Regions from separate parts of the Streptomyces sp. NPDC052721 genome, predicted to be linked through region 1. Evidence: riboswitches for the same ligand, from Rfam matches in the RefSeq annotation. Region 1 holds a riboswitch; each other region holds the start of a gene.
What was found. Region 1 has a riboswitch for S-adenosylmethionine ahead of AB0L21_RS08470 (DUF3293 domain-containing protein). Riboswitches for the same ligand answer to the same signal wherever they lie in the genome.

Region 1 (5,791 bases):
CCGCGCGGACCACCGTGGACGGCCTGGTCAGCGGCTGGGACGGGTTCTGCGACGAGACCACGCCCCGCTGCATCCGGATGTTCGCCGACGGCACCGGCCACCACGGCCGCCGCGACGCCACCGAGTCCGGCCTGACGATGCTCCGCGCCAACGGCGCCGCCGACTGGGGCCCGACCCTCGACACCGGCGACGACTCCCCGCAGCTCACGGATCTCTCCGGCCGGTACGCCGTCGTCGACGGCGCCTCCTCCGGCAAGCAGTACATCGGTGAGTTCGCCACCGCCGGGGCGGGCAAGGTCCTGCTCAAGCGCGACCGGGTCGCCGCGGCCGTGTGGGGGAACACCCTGTGGAGCGGCGCGGCGAGCGGCGGAAAGGTCACGGCCACCCGGCTGCCCGCGGGCACCGCCGTCGAGTCCTTCACCACCCGCAACGGCTGCACCCCGTCCGCCCTCCAGGCCGTGGGCCGTTTCGTCTACTGGGTGTGCCGGGACGCCTGGGGCGACGTCCAGGGTTCGGGCCTGTACGACCGTACGACCAAGCGCACCTCCACCGCCCCGGACGGCCGGGTCCTGCTCGGGGACGGATACCTGGTCGAGCGGGTTGCCGGCACCCAGTCGGACAGCGGGCTGAGGCTGCTCGACCTGCACAACGGGCTGCCGGACGGCGGCAGTCACACCGACCTGCCGAGCCGCGAGCTCGCCGACTGGACCGACATCGGCCAGGACAACACCGGGGCCGGGACCAGCTGGACCGTGGACCGCTTCGGCGGCGGCGTCGCCTACGCCGACCGCGACCAGCGCGTGCACGTCGTACCGGCCGGCGTGCCGGCGTCCCCCCTCACGGCCGTCGACGCCACGGTCACCGCGGGCCCCGCGACCTGGTCCGGCACCTGGTGGCTGTCCAAGCCCGCCGCCGACTGGAAGGTGACCGTCCGTCGGAAGACGTCCGGCGCCACCGTCCGTACGCTCTCCGGTGCCACGGCCCGGGGCCTGCTGAAGGCCGCCTGGGACGGCAAGGACACCGCCGGCCGTCTGGTCGCCAACGGCACCTACACCTGGACCCTCACCGCCCGGCCCGCCGACGGCCAGGGCGCCGCGCTCACCCTCTCCGGAGACGTCAAGGTGACGGCCGGAGCGGCGGCACCGCGCGACTACGCCGGCAACGACGGGGTCGGTGACGTCCTCACCCTCAGCTCCTCCGGCACCCTCACCGTCCGGCGCGGCACCGGTACCGGCACACTGGGCGGCACGGTCTCCGGCTCCGGCTGGCCGGCCACCGCCCGGATCGTGCCGTTCGGCGACCTCGACGGCGACCACTGCAACGACGTGCTGGTCCGCACCGGCGGCGCCCTGCGGGCCTACCGCCCGGCCTGCGGCAAGGCCCCCACGCCCGGCACGCAGTACACCTCGCTCGGCACCTCCGGCTGGAACGCGTACGACGTCCTGACCTCACCCGGCGACGTCAACGGTGACGGCCGGCCCGACCTGATCGGCCGCCAGTCCTCGACCGGAGACGTCTACCTCTTCAAGGGCGCGGCGAACGGCAAGCTCTCCACCCGCACGAAGATCGCCTCCCACTGGACCGGCTACAAGAAGATCGTCGGCGCCGGTGACCTCAACGGCGACGGCCGCGGCGACCTCCTCGTCCAGGACAAGTCCGACGAGCTGTGGCGGTACGAGGCGAACACCACGAGCACGGGCGGTCTCAAGGCCCGCGTCAAGGTGTTCGCCGACTGGGGCGCCTCCTACAACGCGGTCGTCGGCGCAGGCGACTTCACCGGCGACGGCCGCGCGGACCTCGTGGCCCGCGACACCGCGGGCACCGTGTGGCGCTACAACGGCAACGGCAAGGGCTCGTTCGGGGGCCGCGTGAAGATCGCCACGGGGTGGAAGGGGTACAAGGCCGTCATGTGACGGCTGCGCCGGGGCCGTCGGGGGGCCGGCCACGGATCCGGACGCGGGGTCCGTGGCCGGTTCTTCGCGAGGCGGCGTGGAGGCGCCTCCGCCTTCCGGAAGCTGGACTTCCCGCCGGACCCTGTGTCAGGATCCGCCTCGGTCACGAAGCCGATCGCGCCCCTGGACGAGCGTCGGCTGGCAACCTCGCTCACCGCGCAAGGTGCCCTCCAGGGAAGACCGGGCCCCCACGCTCCCGTGGGGGTAAGCGCGGATCTCCCTGCCCGGCGGGTAAGGGGGTCCCTCCCGAACGGAGACCCTCATGACCGCCGGCATCCCGATCACGAGAACCCGCCAGTGGGGCCTCTACCAGCAGGCCGTCGTGGACGTGGAGTTGCCCGAAGGGCCGGTCCGCATCACCCCGGCACCGCCCGGCGTGGTGGTCGGCCGGTTTCCCGTCCCCCACGGGGAGACGATCCATGTGGTCACGGCCCACAACCCCCGGGGCGCCCGCGCCTCCCGACAGCACAACCACCGCGCGCATCAGGAACTGCTCGGCCTGCTGCGCCGGCGGGGGCTTCCGTGGTGGCCCGCTGCCGGCGGTGACCCGGACGGCCGGCACACCGAGGCGAGCGCGGCGATCGCCGGCCTGAGCGACGACGAAGCACGCGCGCTGGGACGGGAGTTCGGGCAGGACGCGGTGTTCGCCTGGTCGGCGCCGGCATGGAGGCTGCTCACCTGCTTCGGCGCCGAAGAGGCACTGACACTCGGATGGCGGGCGACAGCGGAGCCTTCGCCCGAGGGAGCGCGGGGCTTCCCGGTGGGGTGAGGGCCGAGCGCGGCGTCGAGTACCGCACGGCTGCCGGGCCGGGCCGTGGCGCCGGCCGCGGTTTCCGGCCACGGCGACCGCCCCGGCGTCGGCGGAGTTTTCCACAGGGTCTGACGCGTTTCGGCCACCGGTTGTACGGTCTCCCCGAGTTGATGTTCGTACCGTCGCCTGTTCGAAGGCGGCGGGCCGTGCGGGGGAGGCGGTCGCGGTGACCGGAACCGATGTGGGAGTGACGGACGCGGCGGACCGGGGCGCGCGCCGCCTGCCCCGGGTGCGCGGGTTCGCCGCATGGCCGCCGCAGGGCTCGCCGAAGGAGCAGGGCAAGGCGCTCCGGTCGAGCGTGCCGCGCTCCGCCCACCGCACGATGGACCTGGACGCCGCCCGCCCCGACGCGGTGAGCGCGGTGGCCGAGTCCAACGCCGGCCGCATCCCCGAACTGACCCCGCTGCGGGTGGGCCGGATGGCGGCCACCCCCTTCGCCTTCCTGCGCGGATCCGCCGGACTCATGGCGTACGACCTCGCGCGCACCCCCACGACCACGATCGGCACCCAGATCTGCGGTGACGCCCACGCGGCCAACTTCGGGCTGTACGGCGACGCCCGCGGCGGCCTCGTCATCGACCTCAACGACTTCGACGAGACCGCGCACGGCCCCTGGGAGTGGGACCTCAAGCGGCTCGCGGCCTCGCTGGTGCTCGCCGGCCGCGAGGCGGGCGCCGACGAGGACACCTGCCGCGCCGCGGCCCGGGACGCGGCCGGCGCCTACCGCCGCACCATGCGGCTGCTCGCCAAGCTGCCCGCGCTCGACGCCTGGAACGCCATCGCGGACGAGGAACTGGTCTCCCACACCGACGCCCACGACCTGCTCGGCACGCTCCAGCGGGTCGCGGAGAAGGCCCGGGCCAACACCAGCGGCCGGTTCGCCGCGAAGTCGACCGAGTCGGTGCCGGACGGCGGACGGCGGTTCGTGCCCGCGCCGCCGGTGCTGCGCCGCATACCGGACGCGGAGGCCACAGCGGTCGCCGCGTCCCTGGAGTCGTACGTCGACACCCTCGGCGAGGACCGTCACCCGCTGCTCGCCCGGCACGCCGTGCACGACGTCGCCTTCCGGGTGGTCGGCACCGGCAGCGTCGGCACCCGGTCCTACGTCGTCCTGCTCCTCGACCACCGCGGCGAGCCCCTGGTCCTCCAGGTGAAGGAGGCCCGCCCCTCCGCGCTCGTCCCGCACCTGGCCACGGCCGGTTTCGCCGCGCCCGCGGTGCCGCACGAGGGACGCCGCGTGGTCCTCGGGCAGAAGCGGATGCAGGTCGTGAGCGACACCTTGCTGGGCTGGACCACCGTCGAAGGGCGCCCGTACCAGGTGCGGCAGTTCCGCAACCGCAAGGGCAGCGTCGACCCGGCCGCCCTCGCCGCCGACCAGATCGACGACTACGGCCGCATGACCGGCGCCCTGCTGGCCCGCGCCCACTCCCACAGCGCCGACCCCCGGCTGATCGCCGGCTACTGCGGCAAGAACGAGGAGCTGGACGAGGCGATGGCCGCGTTCGCCGTCGCCTACGCCGACCGCACGGAGGCGGACCACGCCGAGCTGGTCGCGGGCATCAGGGCGGGGCGGATCGAGGCGGAGCTGGGCGTGTGAGGGGGTTCCCGGGGGCCGGGGGGCGGGTTCCCCGGGCGTGGTGCGGGACGGCTCGCCGGGTCCGAGGGGCGGTTCGCCGGGAGCGGGGGAACTGCACCCGGACCGAGCCGCGGGCAACGGCTACGCTGGGCGGGTGACAACCCCGGAAGCCGACCAGTCCCAGGCCCCCCGCCCCGAGGAACGGCTGGAACGGGCCGTACGGGCCGCCGAGCAGGCGTTGATCGAGTACGAGATCGCCGTGGAGACCTTCCGCGTCGAGGTCGAGAACTTCGCCCGCCTCCACGAACAGCGACTCGGCCCGCTCTACACCCGCATCGAGGAGCTGGACGCGGAGATCGCCGAGGCGAAGGCCGCCCGCACCGGCGACCCCGAAGACATCCGCCGCGCCGCGGAGGCCCGTGCCCAGGTGATGCCGATCCCGGGCGTGGAGGAGCTGCTGCACGGCTGGATGGACGGTGACGGCCTGTACCCGGAGGCCGTCGCCATGCTCACCGACCAGCCGGTACGGCCCCCGCAGCGGGTGCGGCCCAGCGAGGAGGCCCGCAAGCTCTACCGCGAGCTGGCCCGCAAGGCCCACCCCGACCTGGCCCAGGAGGAAACGGAGCAGAAGCGGCGCGAGGAGTTCATCAGCCGGGTCAACGCCGCCTATGCCCGTGGCGACGAGACCCTGCTCAGGGAGCTGGCCGAGGAGTGGGCCGCCGGACCGGTACCGCCCGAGCGGAGCCCGAGCCCCGCCGAGGAGCTGTACGCACGCCTCGAATGGCTCGCCCAGCGCAAGGAACTGCTCACCCTCGTCGCCCGCGAACTGGAGGAGGGCGCGATCGCCGGCATGCTCCGCCTCGCCCCCGACGACCCCGACGGGCTGCTCGACGAGATCGCCGACCGGCTGCGCGCCGACATCACCCAGCGGGAGGCGGAACTGGCCGCCCTGCTGGGCCAGGCCTGACCCGCCCCTCGCTTCGGGTAGCGTCGGAGCCATGAATTTCGGAGCTGGTGTGCCCACGGTCCAGGTCACGGACCTCAAGGACGGCGACTTCCTGCTGGACGTCCGCGAGGACGACGAGTGGCAGGCGGGTCACGCCGGGGGAGCCCTGCACATTCCCCTCAGCGAGTTCGTCGCCCGCTACGGCGAGCTGACGGAGGCCGCCCCGCAGGACGGACGCGTCCACGTCATCTGCCGCTCGGGCGCCCGCTCCGCCCAGGTCGCCATGTACCTGGTCCAGCAGGGCGTCGACGCGGTGAACGTCGACGGCGGCATGCAGCACTGGCAGGCCGCCGGCCGCCCGGTCGTCACCGACGACGGCAAGCCGGGCTTCGTCCTCTAGGTCCTGTCGTCAAACTCCCGTCGTCCGCCCGGAGCGCGGCAGACGGGAGTTTGACGACAGGGCCTAGCCCCGGGGCTTGCCGGCCCCCGGCTCTCGGCTGACCGGC
Region 2 (5,791 bases), on a different contig from region 1:
ACAGCTGATGTCCGAGGCGTTCAGCTCGACCCTGCACATCTCCTTCGACGTGCGCGGTGGTCTGCTCATCCGGCAGATCCACCACTGGGGTGCGGTCGTCTTCATCGCCGGCATGTTCGTGCACATGATGCGCGTGTTCTTCACCGGCGCGTTCCGCAAGCCGCGTGAGGTCAACTGGCTGTTCGGCTTCCTGCTGCTCGTCCTGGGCATGTTCACCGGTTTCACCGGTTACTCGCTCCCGGACGACCTGCTCTCCGGCACCGGCGTCCGCTTCATGGAGGGCGCGATCCTGTCCGTGCCGATCGTCGGCACGTACATCTCGTTCTTCCTCTTCGGCGGTGAGTTCCCGGGCGGCGACTTCGTGGCCCGCTTCTACTCGATCCACATCCTGCTGCTGCCGGGCATCATGCTGGGCCTGGTGGTGGGCCACCTGATCCTGGTCTTCTACCACAAGCACACGCAGTTCACGGGTCCCGGCAAGACGAACAAGAACGTCGTCGGCATGCCGCTGCTGCCGGTGTACATGGCGAAGGCCGGCGGCTTCTTCTTCCTGGTCTTCGGTGTGCTCGCGGCCCTCGCGGCCATCGCGCAGATCAACCCGATCTGGGCCATCGGCCCCTACCGCCCGGACCAGGTGTCCACCGGCGCCCAGCCGGACTGGTACATGGGTATGGCCGAGGGCCTGATCCGCGCCATGCCGGGCTGGGAGATCAACTTCTGGGGCCACACGCTGGTCCTGGGCGTGTTCATCCCGCTGGTGCTCTTCGGCGTGATCCTCGGCGCGATCGCGGCGTACCCGTTCATCGAGGCCTGGGTCACCGGCGACAAGCGCGAGCACCACATCCTGGACCGCCCGCGCAACGCTCCGACCCGTACGGCGTTCGGTGTCGCCTGGCTGACCGTGTACTTCGTGATGCTGATCGGTGGCGGCAACGACATCTTCGCCACGCACTTCCACCTGTCGATCAACGCGGTCACCTGGTTCGTCCGGATCGCCTACTTCGTGGCTCCGGTCATCGCGTTCATCGTCACCAAGCGGATCTGCCTGGGCCTCCAGCGCCGCGACCGCGACAAGGTGCTGCACGGCCGCGAGACCGGCATCATCAAGCGGCTGCCGCACGGTGAGTTCATCGAGGTGCACGAGCCGCTCAGCCAGGAGCAGCTGCACACGCTCACCTCGCACGAGCAGTACCAGCCGGCCGAGATCGGTCCGACGGTCGACGAGAACGGGGTCGAGCGCAAGATCCCGGCCTCTCAGAAGCTGCGGGCGAAGCTGTCCAACGCCTACTTCGGCGAGGACAACCAGATCCCGAAGCCGACCGTCGAGGAGTACAAGGAGATCACGAGCGGCCACGGCCACCACTGATCCCCGCGTCGCCACGCCACGCTGAAGGACCCCGTCCGGGTTGCGGACGGGGTCCTTCGCGTGCCCGGGGCTGGATAGGGTGGTGTACGACGCAAGCAGGAATCTGTTCAAGGAGCGGCTGATGAGCGCTGTGACCCCCGCTGGAGGCGACACCGCGGCGGGCCGCTCCTGGCCCGCCCTGCTGAACGGTCTGCTGGACGGCCGGGACCTGTCCGCCGACGACACCGCCTGGGCGATGGACCTGATCATGCGCGGGGAGGCGACCGACGCGCAGATCGCGGGCTTCATGGTGGCGCTGCGGGCCAAGGGCGAGACGGTCCAGGAGATCACCGGACTGGTCCGGACGATGTACGCGCACGCGAACGTCATCGAGGTGCCCGGCCCGGCCGTCGACATCGTCGGCACCGGCGGCGACGGCGCCAAGACGGTGAACATCTCCACCATGTCCTCGATCGTCGTGGCCGGCACGGGGGCCAAGGTCGTCAAGCACGGCAACCGCGCCGCGTCCTCCGCCTCCGGCTCCTCCGACGTCCTGGAGAAGCTGGGGATCAACCTGAACCTGACCCCGCGGCGGGTGGCCGAGGTGGCCGAGGAGGCCGGCATCACCATCTGCTTCGCGGTGCGGTTCCACCCGTCCCTGCGTCATGTCGCCCCCGCACGCGGGCAGTTGGGCATCCGCACCACGTTCAACGTGCTGGGTCCGCTGACCAACCCCGCGCAGGTGCGGTCCCAGGCCGTCGGTGTCGCGGATCCCCGCATGGCGCCGATCGTCGCCGGTGTCCTCGCCGAGCGCGGCAACTCCGCGCTGGTCTTCCGGGGCGACGACGGCCTGGACGAGCTGACCGTCACCGCCTCCTCCCGGGTGTGGGTGGTCCGGGACGGCAAGGTCACGGAGGAGGTCTTCGACCCGCGCGAGGTCGGCATCGACCTGGTCCCCGTGGACGCCCTGCGCGGTGCCGACGCCTCCTACAACGCCGAGGTCGCCCGCCGGCTGCTGGACGGCGAGAGGGGGGCCGTACGGGACGCCGTCCTGCTGAACTCGGCGGCGGCGCTGGTGGCCCTGGAGCCGACGGACGCGCCGCTCACCGAGCAGATCCGCGCGGGCATGGCGCGGGCCGCGGAGTCGATCGACTCGGGCGCGGCCAAGCGCGCCCTGGACCGCTGGGTGGCCGTCAGCAACGCCTGACGCCCCCGGGAGCCGTCCCGCGATCCGGACACGGGTTGCGGGACGACGATCACTTCACGTACGTTCCTGAACCAGGTCATGAGTGACAGTCATGAGGCCCCGGCCGACTGTCCGGCAACCCTCCGTCCGTGGCGGGGTGCCCCGGGTGAAGACCAGGCCGTACGGCAGCAAGGCCTACGGCAAGCGCGGACCCCTCGCATACCAGGGGTCCTGGTCGTTCGAGGGAGCCTTCCGTGAGCAAGCGAATGCGTTAGGGCCGCAGAGCCCCGCCTCCGCACACCCCTTTTCTCTCTTCTCGCGTTCCTGTCACGGGAGTTCCGCCATGTCTGTCTCCACCGCTGCCGCCGACCAGTCCGTTTGCACCCCTCTGCCCGTTCTGGGGCGAGATGTCACCGTCCCGCTGGTCACCGGCGGCGAAGTCAGCTACGCCGCCCTGGACTACGCGGCCAGCGCCCCCGCCCTCCAGCGCGTCTGGGACGACGTCGCCGCGTACGCCCCGTACTACGGCAGCGTCCACCGCGGCGCCGGCTACCTCTCCCAGCTCTCCACCGACCTGTTCGAGAACGCCCGCAAGACGGTCGCCGACTTCCTCGGCTGCCGCCCGGCCGACCAGGTGATCTTCACCCGTTCGACCACCGACTCCCTCAACCTGCTGGCCCGGGCGATCCCGGCGGACTGCCAGGTCTTCGTCTTCGAGACCGAGCACCACGCCTCCCTGCTGCCCTGGCAGGACGCGCGGGTCAGCTACCTCGACGCCCCGCGCACCCCGCGGCAGGCCGTGGAGACCCTGGAGCGGGCCCTCGCCGACCGCGACCCTCACGGCCCGGCCCTGGTCTGCGTCACCGGAGCCTCCAACGTCACCGGTGAGCTGTGGCCGGTGCGCGAACTGGCCGCCGCCGCGCACGCGCACGGCGCCCGCATCGTCCTGGACGCCGCACAGCTGGCCCCGCACCACCCGGTGGACCTCCGTGACCTGGACGTCGACTGGGTCGCCTTCTCCGGCCACAAGCTGTACGCACCCTTCGGCTCCGGAGTCCTGGCCGGCCGCGCCGACTGGCTCCAGGCGGCCGAGCCGTACCTCGCGGGCGGCGGTGCCAGCCGCAAGGTCACCCGGCGCGAGGACGGCGGCGTGGCCGTCGAGTGGCACCAGACCGCGGCCCGCCACGAGGCCGGCTCCCCGAACGTCATCGGCGCCTACGCCATCGCCTCCGCCTGCAAGGCCCTCACCGAGGCCGGCTGGGACACCCTCGTCGCCCGCGAACAGCACCTGATCGCCAAGGTCCGCGAGGGCCTGGCCGACGTGCCCGAGGTACGCGTGCTGTCCCTCTTCGGGGACGACGCCCCGCGCGTCGGCGTCCTCTCCTTCGTCGTCGAGGGCTGGAACAGCTCGCACTTCGCCGCCGCGCTCTCCGCCGAGTACGGCATCGGCGTCCGCGACGGCCTCTTCTGCGCCCACCCCCTGGTCCGCACCCTGCTCGGCAGCGACCCGCAGACCCAGGGCGAGTGCGGCGCCCCCGAGGCGGCCCCCGGCGAGAAGTCCCTCAACGCCATCCGCGTCAGCTTCGGCGCGGGCACGCCGGACGAGCACGTGGAGCGCTTCGTGAACGCCGTCAAGGAGCTGGTGGCCCAGGGCGCGAAGTGGCAGTACCGCACGGAGGACGGCCGCTGCGTGCCGGCGGTCTGAGCAGCGCTATAACCTCCCCTTGACACCACGTCGGACAGGGGGACCCCGTCAGTGCAGCCGCTGCGCGCCACAGACCCGCGCCACATCGGCCCGTACACCACCACGCACAGACTGGGCGCGGGAGGCATGGGCGAGGTCTACCTCGCCGAGTCCCGCACCGGACTGCGGCTCGCGGTGAAAGTCGTACGGGCCGAGCACGCCGAGGACCGCACCTTCCGCGCCCGCTTCCGCCACGAGGTCCGCGCCGCCCAGACCGTCGGCGGCGCGGACACCTACACCGCACGGGTCGTGGACGCCGACACGGCGGCCGAACGGCCGTGGATGGCAACGGAGTTCGTGTCCGGACCGAACCTGCGGGACGCCGTCCTGGACCACGGCGCGCTGCCCGTCCCCGCCGTCCGGATCCTCGGCGCCGCGCTCGGCGAGGCGCTGGGGGCCATCCACGCCAAGGGTCTGGTCCACCGCGACCTGAAGCCGTCGAACATCCTGCTGGGCCCGGACGGGCCCCGGGTCATCGACTTCGGGATCGTCCGGGCGCTGGAGGCCACCTCGCTGACCCGCACCGGCGCGGTCGTCGGCTCGGTCGGCTACGTCTCGCCGGAGCAGATCCGCAACGGCGGCCAGGTCGGCCCGCCCAGCGACGTCTTCTCCCTCGGCGCGGTCCTCGCCTACGCGGCGGCCGGCCGGGAGCCGTTCGGCGAGGGCCGGGACTCGGTGGTCCTGCTGCGCGTCCTCACCCGCGACTTCGACCTGTCCGGCGTGCCGGAGGACATCCGTCCGCTGGTGACGGCCTGTCTGCGCGAGGACCCGCTGGAGCGCCCGGAGCCGGCGGAGGTGGTGGCGGGCGCCGGCTTCACCCCGGACGCCCTGCGCGCCGCCGTCCGCCCGGGCTGGTACGGCCCCGCGGCCCGGCCCCGCCCGGCCCCGGACGACCGCCCCAGCGGCGTGGAGTACCTGGCCCCCCAACCCGCCACCCCCACCGCCGCGGCGGCCCCTGCCGTCCCGGACGGCTCGGCGGTGGCGGCCACTCCTACCGGCTCGGCGGCCGTTGCCCTCCCGGACGACTCGGCCTCCCGCGCCACCCCCTACGGTTCGGCGACTCCCGGCTCGGCGGCCCCGGCGGTAGCCCCGGCGGGTTCGGCCGTCCCCGCCGACGCGGCCGGCGCGGCGGCCCGCGCCGTCCCGGACGGCTCGGCGGTGGCGGCCACTGCTACCGGCTCGGCGGCCGTTGCCCTCCCGGCCGACTCGGCCTCCCGCGCCACCCCCTACGGTTCGGCGACTCCCGGCTCGGCCTCCGCGGCAGCCCCGGCGGGTTCGGCCGTCCCCGCCGACGCGGCCGGCGCGCCGTCCCGCGCCGTCCCGGACGGCTCGGCGGTAGCGGCCACTCCTACCGGCTCGGCGGCCCCCGCGGCAGGCCCGGCCGGTTCGGCCGTCCCTGCCGACCCGACCAGCGCGGCCACCCCTACCGGCTCCGCGGTGGCGGCCGCCCCCACCGACTTGACCACCCCCGGCCGCCGTCCGGGTCCCGTGGCCCCCGGTCGCCGTCGGCTCCTCA
Region 3 (5,791 bases), on a different contig from region 1:
CGCGGCCGGACCGGCGGACTCCACCAGTGCGGCGACCCGGGCGCCGGCCGTGGCGAGCCCGGCGGCCACCGGCAGCAGCAGCGGCCCGGTCCCGGCGACCACCGCAGTGCGGCCGGGCAGCACCAGGCCGCCTTTGAGCATGGCCTGCGCGCCGCCCGCCGTGACGACGCCGGGCAGCGTCCAGCCGGGGAAGGGCAGTACCCGCTCGTACCCGCCGGTGGCGAGCAGCACCGCGTCGGCGTGCACGGTGACACCGTCCTCCTGTGCGGGACCGAGCAGGGCGTGCACGGCGAACGCCCCGGAGGCGCGGTCCCGCCCGACACACCACACATGATGGTCGGTCAGGTGGCTGATCCGGCCGGCCGCGCGGTGCCGGTCCAGGCCGTCCCGCAGCCGCTCCCAGGTGCGCCACTGGTGGTGCAGGGCCTGCGGCCGGCGTGCGCCGAGGGCGGCGGCGGGCTGCCGGTAGAACTGTCCGCCGGCCTGGTCGGCGGCGTCGACCAGGGTCACCCGGACGCCCCGTGCGGCCGCCGCCAGCGCCGCGGCGAGCCCGGCCGGGCCCGCGCCGACGACGGCGAGGCGCGGTCGTTCAGTCATCGTCCCGGCCCGTCCCCTCCTGCGTGCGGATGTCGTCCCCCGGGCGCACCGGCACCAGGCAAGCCCGTTGGTTGGGGCGGCCGTTGACGGTGACCAGGCAGTCGAAGCACACCCCGATCCCGCAGAACACCCCGCGGGGCCGCCCGGCGCCCCGTGTGCTGCGCCAGGCCGTCACGCCCGCCGCCCACAGCGCCGCCGCGACCGTCTGGCCCGGCAGCGCTTCCAGGGGCCGGCCGTCGAAGGTCACGGTGCAGGCCGGAGCCGGCCGGGCCCGGGTCAACTCCCTCGGATTCACCGGGCGTCGCCTCCCTCGGTGTCGAACCGCTCCGGCCGGAACGGCGTGAGGTCCATTTCCGGGGCCTTCCCGGTGAGGGCCTGCGCGACCAACTGCCCGGTGCCGGGGGCGAGTCCGATGCCCGCGCCCTCGTGCCCGCAGGCGTGGAACAGACCGGGCACCCGCGGATCGGGCCCGATCGCCGGCAGATGGTCCGGCAGGTACGGCCGGAAACCCGCGTACGTGCGCAGCGCGCGGACCCGCTCCAGGAAGGGGAACAACCCGATCGCCCCGACGGCGAGCGCCCGCATCGCGATCAGCGACAACGACCGGTCGAAGCCGACCCGTTCCCGGGTGGCGCCGATCAGCACCGGACCGGCGGCCGTGCCCTCCACGACCGGTGAGCTGCGCAGGGCGGCCGAGTCGCTGGCCACGTCGGCCACGTAGTCCGCGGCGTACACCTTGTGCCGGACCAGGCGCGGCAGCGGCTCGGTGACCAGCACGAATCCGCGCCGGGGGAGCACCGGCAGCCGGACGCCGGCGAGCGAGGCGAGATCGCCGCCCCAGGTGCCGGCCGCGTTCACCACCGCCGGTGCGTGGATGTCGCCCCGGTCGGTGCGGACGCCGTACACCGCTCCCCGCGCCGTGCGCAGCACCCCGGTCACCGTACGGCCGGTGTGCACGGCGGCTCCGGAGGCGCGGACCAGGTGTGCGGCGGCCAGCGCGGGCATGACCTGGGCGTCCTGCGGGTAGTGCACCGCACCGGCCATGCCGGGTGCCATGTGCGGTTCCAGCTCGGCCAGTTGCTCCGCGTCGACCGGTACGGCGGTGACGCCGGCCCTCCGCTGGTCCGCGGCGAAGTCGCGCAGCGCGGCCAGGGTGCCGGGCGTCGGGGCGACCACGAGGCCGCCCTTGGCCTCGTACTCGATCGCGGTGCCCAGCTCCCGCGCCAGCCCGGCCCACAACCGGGCCGACAGCAGCGCGAGTTCGAGTTCCGGGCCCGGCTCCTTGTCGGAGACGAGCAGGTTGCCCTCGCCGGCGCCGGTGGTGCCGCCGGCCACCGGGCCCCGGTCCACCAGCCGCACGTCGAGTCCGGCGCGCGCGGCGTACAGAGCACAGGCCGCGCCCGTCATTCCGGCCCCGACGACCACGACATCGCAGGTCAGTCGCTTCGCCACGCCAGTACTATGTCACATGTTTCTCTCCCTGAGGAGTCCCCGGCGCCGGCCTCCGATCCCCAGGCGTGGACGCCCCCTTGACGTCGTACGGAGCCCGATCGACACTCCAGGGAGGGAATCCTAGTGAACAGGTAGGGAATCATGGCGCGCCGCGAAACGGGCACCGGCCGAACCGGCCGGACGCCGTTGCGCGCACCCCTGCTCACCTCCCGTCGCCACATCGACCTGCAGCGCGTCTGCAGCGCGATCAGCCGCCACCGCTGAGCCGGGCCGTCCCCTCGCCCCCACCGACCGGTCACGCCCGCGCCGGCACGCCCCTCCGCACACCCACCACCCGGGGAGACGCATGTCCATCACTCCGCTCGCCGCCATCCCGTCCACCCGCGGTACCGCTCCCGTCTTCCGGGGCCGGATCGGCGGGGACGAGCGCAGCGGCCACTACGCCGTGCCGCACCGCTACCGGCTCCATCTGTCGACCGCCTGCCCCGACGGGCTGCGCCTCGCCGTCGGCCACAGCCTGCTCGGCCTGGATGCCCGCTGTCCCGTCACCCTCCTGCCCGCCGTCCCGGACTGTCCCGGCGGCGGCCACGCGGCGCTGCGCCCGCTCTACGAGGCGAGCGCCCACCACTACACCGGCCCGGCGCTCGCGCCCGTGCTCAGCGACGACTGGTCCGGACGCATCGTCAGCACCCACACCCCCGACATCCTGCGCGACCTGGACCGGTTCCGGCCGGGCGGCCACGCCCGCCTGTACCCCTCCGGCCTGGAGTCCGTGATCGAGGCCGTCGAGCGGATGTGCGCCGAGGGCATCGAGGAGGCCGCGCAGCGCGCCGGACGCGCCGGTGCCGCCCCCGCCGAACGGGCCGCCGCCCTCGACGTGCTGCTGGACACCCTCGGCCGGCTGGAGCGGCGGCTGAACGGCGAGGAGTACCTGGCCGACGACCGGCTCACCGCGGCCGACATCGAACTGTGGGTCACCCTGGTGCAGCTCGACACCGTCCACCGCTGCCACCTGGACGCCTCCGCCGTGCACCGCATCGCCGGCCACCGCGCCCTGTGGGCCTACGCCCGCCGCCTGGCCGCCCACCCAGCCTTCGGCCGCCACCTCGACCTCGACGGCATCGCCCGCCGCCACCACGGCCGCTGCCAAGGCCTTGAGGCCGCCGGAGCCGCTGTCCAGATCCTGGACTGGGCAGGCCACGCCGCCGAGACCCCGGACACTTCGCGCAGGTGAGAGAGGTTCGCCGATGTCCACTGGGCGGACGGCCGTTGACATCCGAACGGGCAACTGCCTTACTTACGGCTCAGAACGGTCATGAGCGTCAGCGCCAAGCCCTGGCTCGCTGACCGGCAACCCTCGCATCGCGGTGGGGTGCCCCAGGTGACGACCGGACCGGATGACGTTTTCGGTAAGCGCGAGGCCCCACGGGGCCGGAACAGTGACAGGTGACGCCATGTACGCAGCTCCCAGGACGGCCGCGAGCCGCCCCCAGGGCTGCGTACCGTCGTACGCCGGTCTCCTCGTCGCCGACCGCGCCGTCGATCTGCTCCGCGTGAACAGCGCACTGTGTACCGCACCGGGCTCTGCCCGCTGTCAGGGCTGACGTCTCCTCCCAGCCCCCGCGTTCCCGCCGCACACCGCTTGTCCGGTGTGCCGTTGTCCGCCCAGCCCCCGGTTCCGCGCCTGTCCGTGCGCCGCCTCGTGCCGCAGTGCCGTCGTGGCCCACCTCGCTTCCGCGCGGCCCCGGGGTGACCGACTCCGCCGGAGCCCACCATGAGTGAACCCCCAGGCGCCGCCGTCTCCCTGGCCGAGGCGCCCGCCGCCGTCGACACACCGTCAAACCCACTGCCAGCCCAGCGAGTTCAGCCGCTGCGCCGCCCCGGCCGGTGGATCGTCACCGCCGCCGTCCTCGTGCTCGTCGCGCAGATCCTGCACGGACTGGTCACGAACCCCTTCTACCAGTGGGACCGCTTCCGTTACTGGTTCCTGCGCCCCACCGTTCTCGACGGCCTCCTCGTCACCCTCGAAGTCACCGCGCTCAGCGCTGTCCTGGGGCTCCTCGGCGGCATCCTGCTGGCCCTCGCCCGGCTCTCCGGAAGCCCGGTGCTGCGGGCCGTCAGCTGGACCTACACCTGGCTGTTCCGCTCCGTACCGCTCATCGTCGTACTGATCTTCCTGTACAACTTCAGCGCCCTGTACAAGACGTTGAGCCTCGGCGTGCCCTTCGGACCCGCCTTCGTCACCTTCGACGAGTCCCGGCTGGCCACCGACATGACGATCGCCGTCATCGGCCTCAGCCTCAACGAGGCGGCGTACGCGGCCGAGGTGGTCCGCGGCGGCATCCTCTCCGTCGACCAGGGACAGCACGAGGCCGCCGCCGCGCTCGGCCTGCCCAAGGGCTACCAGTTCCGCAGGATCGTCTTCCCGCAGGCCCTCAGGTCCATCACCCCGAACTACGTCAACCAGCTCATCGGCCTCATCAAGAGCACCTCCCTGGTCTTCTACGTGTCGCTCCTCGACCTGTTCGGCACGGTGCAGTCGATGGGCAGCACCTACCCCGGTGACGTCGTGCCGCTGCTGATGGTCGCCACCGTCTGGTACCTGATCCTCACCAGCGCCGTGTCCGTCGTCCAGTTCCACGTCGAGCGGTACCACGCCCGGGGCGCCACCCGCACCCTGCCGCCGACCCCCCTGCAGAAGGCCCGGGCCGGCCTCGCCGGCCTGCGGGCCCGGCTGAGCCGGGAGGCCGCCGTATGACCACCGCGCACACCCTTCCGAAGACCGCCCCCGCCGCGCTCGAAGTGCACGGCGTCCACAAGTGGTACGGCTCCCACCGCGTCCTCGACGGCATCGACCTGACCGTGCGCCCCGGGGAGGTCACGGTGATCCTCGGGCCGTCCGGCTCCGGCAAGTCCACGCTGCTCAGGGTGATCAACCACCTGGAGAAGCCCGAGATCGGCCACGTCAGCGTGGGCGGCGAGCTGATCGGGGTGAAGCGGCACGGGGACCGGCTCAAGGAACTCAGCGAGCGCGCCATCCTCGCCCAGCGCAGCCGGATCGGCTTCGTCTTCCAGAACTTCAACCTCTTCCCGCACCTGACCGTCCTGGAGAACGTCGCCACGGCCCCCGCCGCCACCGGCAGGCTGAGCAGGGCGGCGGCGCAGGAACTCGCCTGGGAACTCCTCGACCGCGTCGGTCTCGGCGACAAGACCGGCGCCTACCCGCGGCAGTTGTCCGGCGGACAGCAGCAGCGCGTCGCCATCGCCCGCGCCCTCGCCCTGCGGCCCGGCATCATCCTCTTCGACGAGCCGACCTCGGCGCTCGACCCCGAACTCGTCGGCGAGGTGCTGGCCGTCATCAAGGACCTGGCGACCAGCGGCACCACCCTCGTCATCGTCACCCACGAGATCGGCTTCGCCCGCGAGGTCGCCGACCGGGTCGTCTTCATCGACGGCGGCCGGATCGTCGAACAGGGCCCGCCCGGCGAGGTGCTGGACCGGCCCCGACACGCACGGACCCGGGAATTCCTCGGCAAGGTGCTCTGACCGGGCCGCCCCGGCAGGGTGCACCGACCGCGCCGTCCCCACAAGGTGCTCCGACCCTGCCCGTCCCGGCGAGGTGCTCCGGCCTGCCGCCCGGGCCCTCCCCGACCACCACCCCCCACGGCACCCCGCTCACCAGCCTCATCGCTCACCACCCTCACCAGCGAGACAAGGACAGCCACGCCATGCCTACCCATCT

Region 2: it holds a riboswitch for S-adenosylmethionine, as region 1 does, so the genes downstream of both, AB0L21_RS00050 (aminotransferase class V-fold PLP-dependent enzyme) here and AB0L21_RS08470 (DUF3293 domain-containing protein) in region 1, are expected to answer to the same signal.
Region 3: it holds a riboswitch for S-adenosylmethionine, as region 1 does, so the genes downstream of both, AB0L21_RS33610 (amino acid ABC transporter permease) here and AB0L21_RS08470 (DUF3293 domain-containing protein) in region 1, are expected to answer to the same signal.

What each region holds. Positions count from the first base shown of each region.
Region 1 is NZ_JBFATL010000006.1:75,085-80,875, reverse strand. It holds gene AB0L21_RS08475 (FG-GAP-like repeat-containing protein) at 1-1,913, shown strand, start outside; SAM riboswitch class IV at 2,054-2,169, shown strand; gene AB0L21_RS08470 (DUF3293 domain-containing protein) at 2,215-2,721, shown strand; gene AB0L21_RS08465 (DUF2252 domain-containing protein) at 2,930-4,360, shown strand; gene AB0L21_RS08460 (hypothetical protein) at 4,494-5,306, shown strand; gene AB0L21_RS08455 (rhodanese-like domain-containing protein) at 5,356-5,685, shown strand.
Region 2 is NZ_JBFATL010000001.1:5,480-11,270, forward strand. It holds gene AB0L21_RS00040 (cytochrome bc complex cytochrome b subunit) at 1-1,366, shown strand, start outside; gene trpD (anthranilate phosphoribosyltransferase) at 1,488-2,552, shown strand; SAM riboswitch class IV at 2,627-2,744, shown strand; gene AB0L21_RS00050 (aminotransferase class V-fold PLP-dependent enzyme) at 2,875-4,236, shown strand; gene AB0L21_RS00055 (PQQ-binding-like beta-propeller repeat protein) at 4,288-5,791, shown strand, end outside.
Region 3 is NZ_JBFATL010000049.1:19,716-25,506, forward strand. It holds gene AB0L21_RS33585 (FAD-dependent oxidoreductase) at 1-597, opposite strand, end outside; gene AB0L21_RS33590 ((2Fe-2S)-binding protein) at 590-892, opposite strand; gene AB0L21_RS33595 (FAD-binding oxidoreductase) at 889-2,049, opposite strand; gene AB0L21_RS33600 (putative leader peptide) at 2,191-2,313, shown strand; gene AB0L21_RS33605 (glutathione S-transferase C-terminal domain-containing protein) at 2,396-3,283, shown strand; SAM riboswitch class IV at 3,361-3,471, shown strand; gene AB0L21_RS33610 (amino acid ABC transporter permease) at 3,824-4,807, shown strand; gene AB0L21_RS33615 (amino acid ABC transporter ATP-binding protein) at 4,804-5,595, shown strand; gene AB0L21_RS33620 (ABC transporter substrate-binding protein) at 5,778-5,791, shown strand, end outside.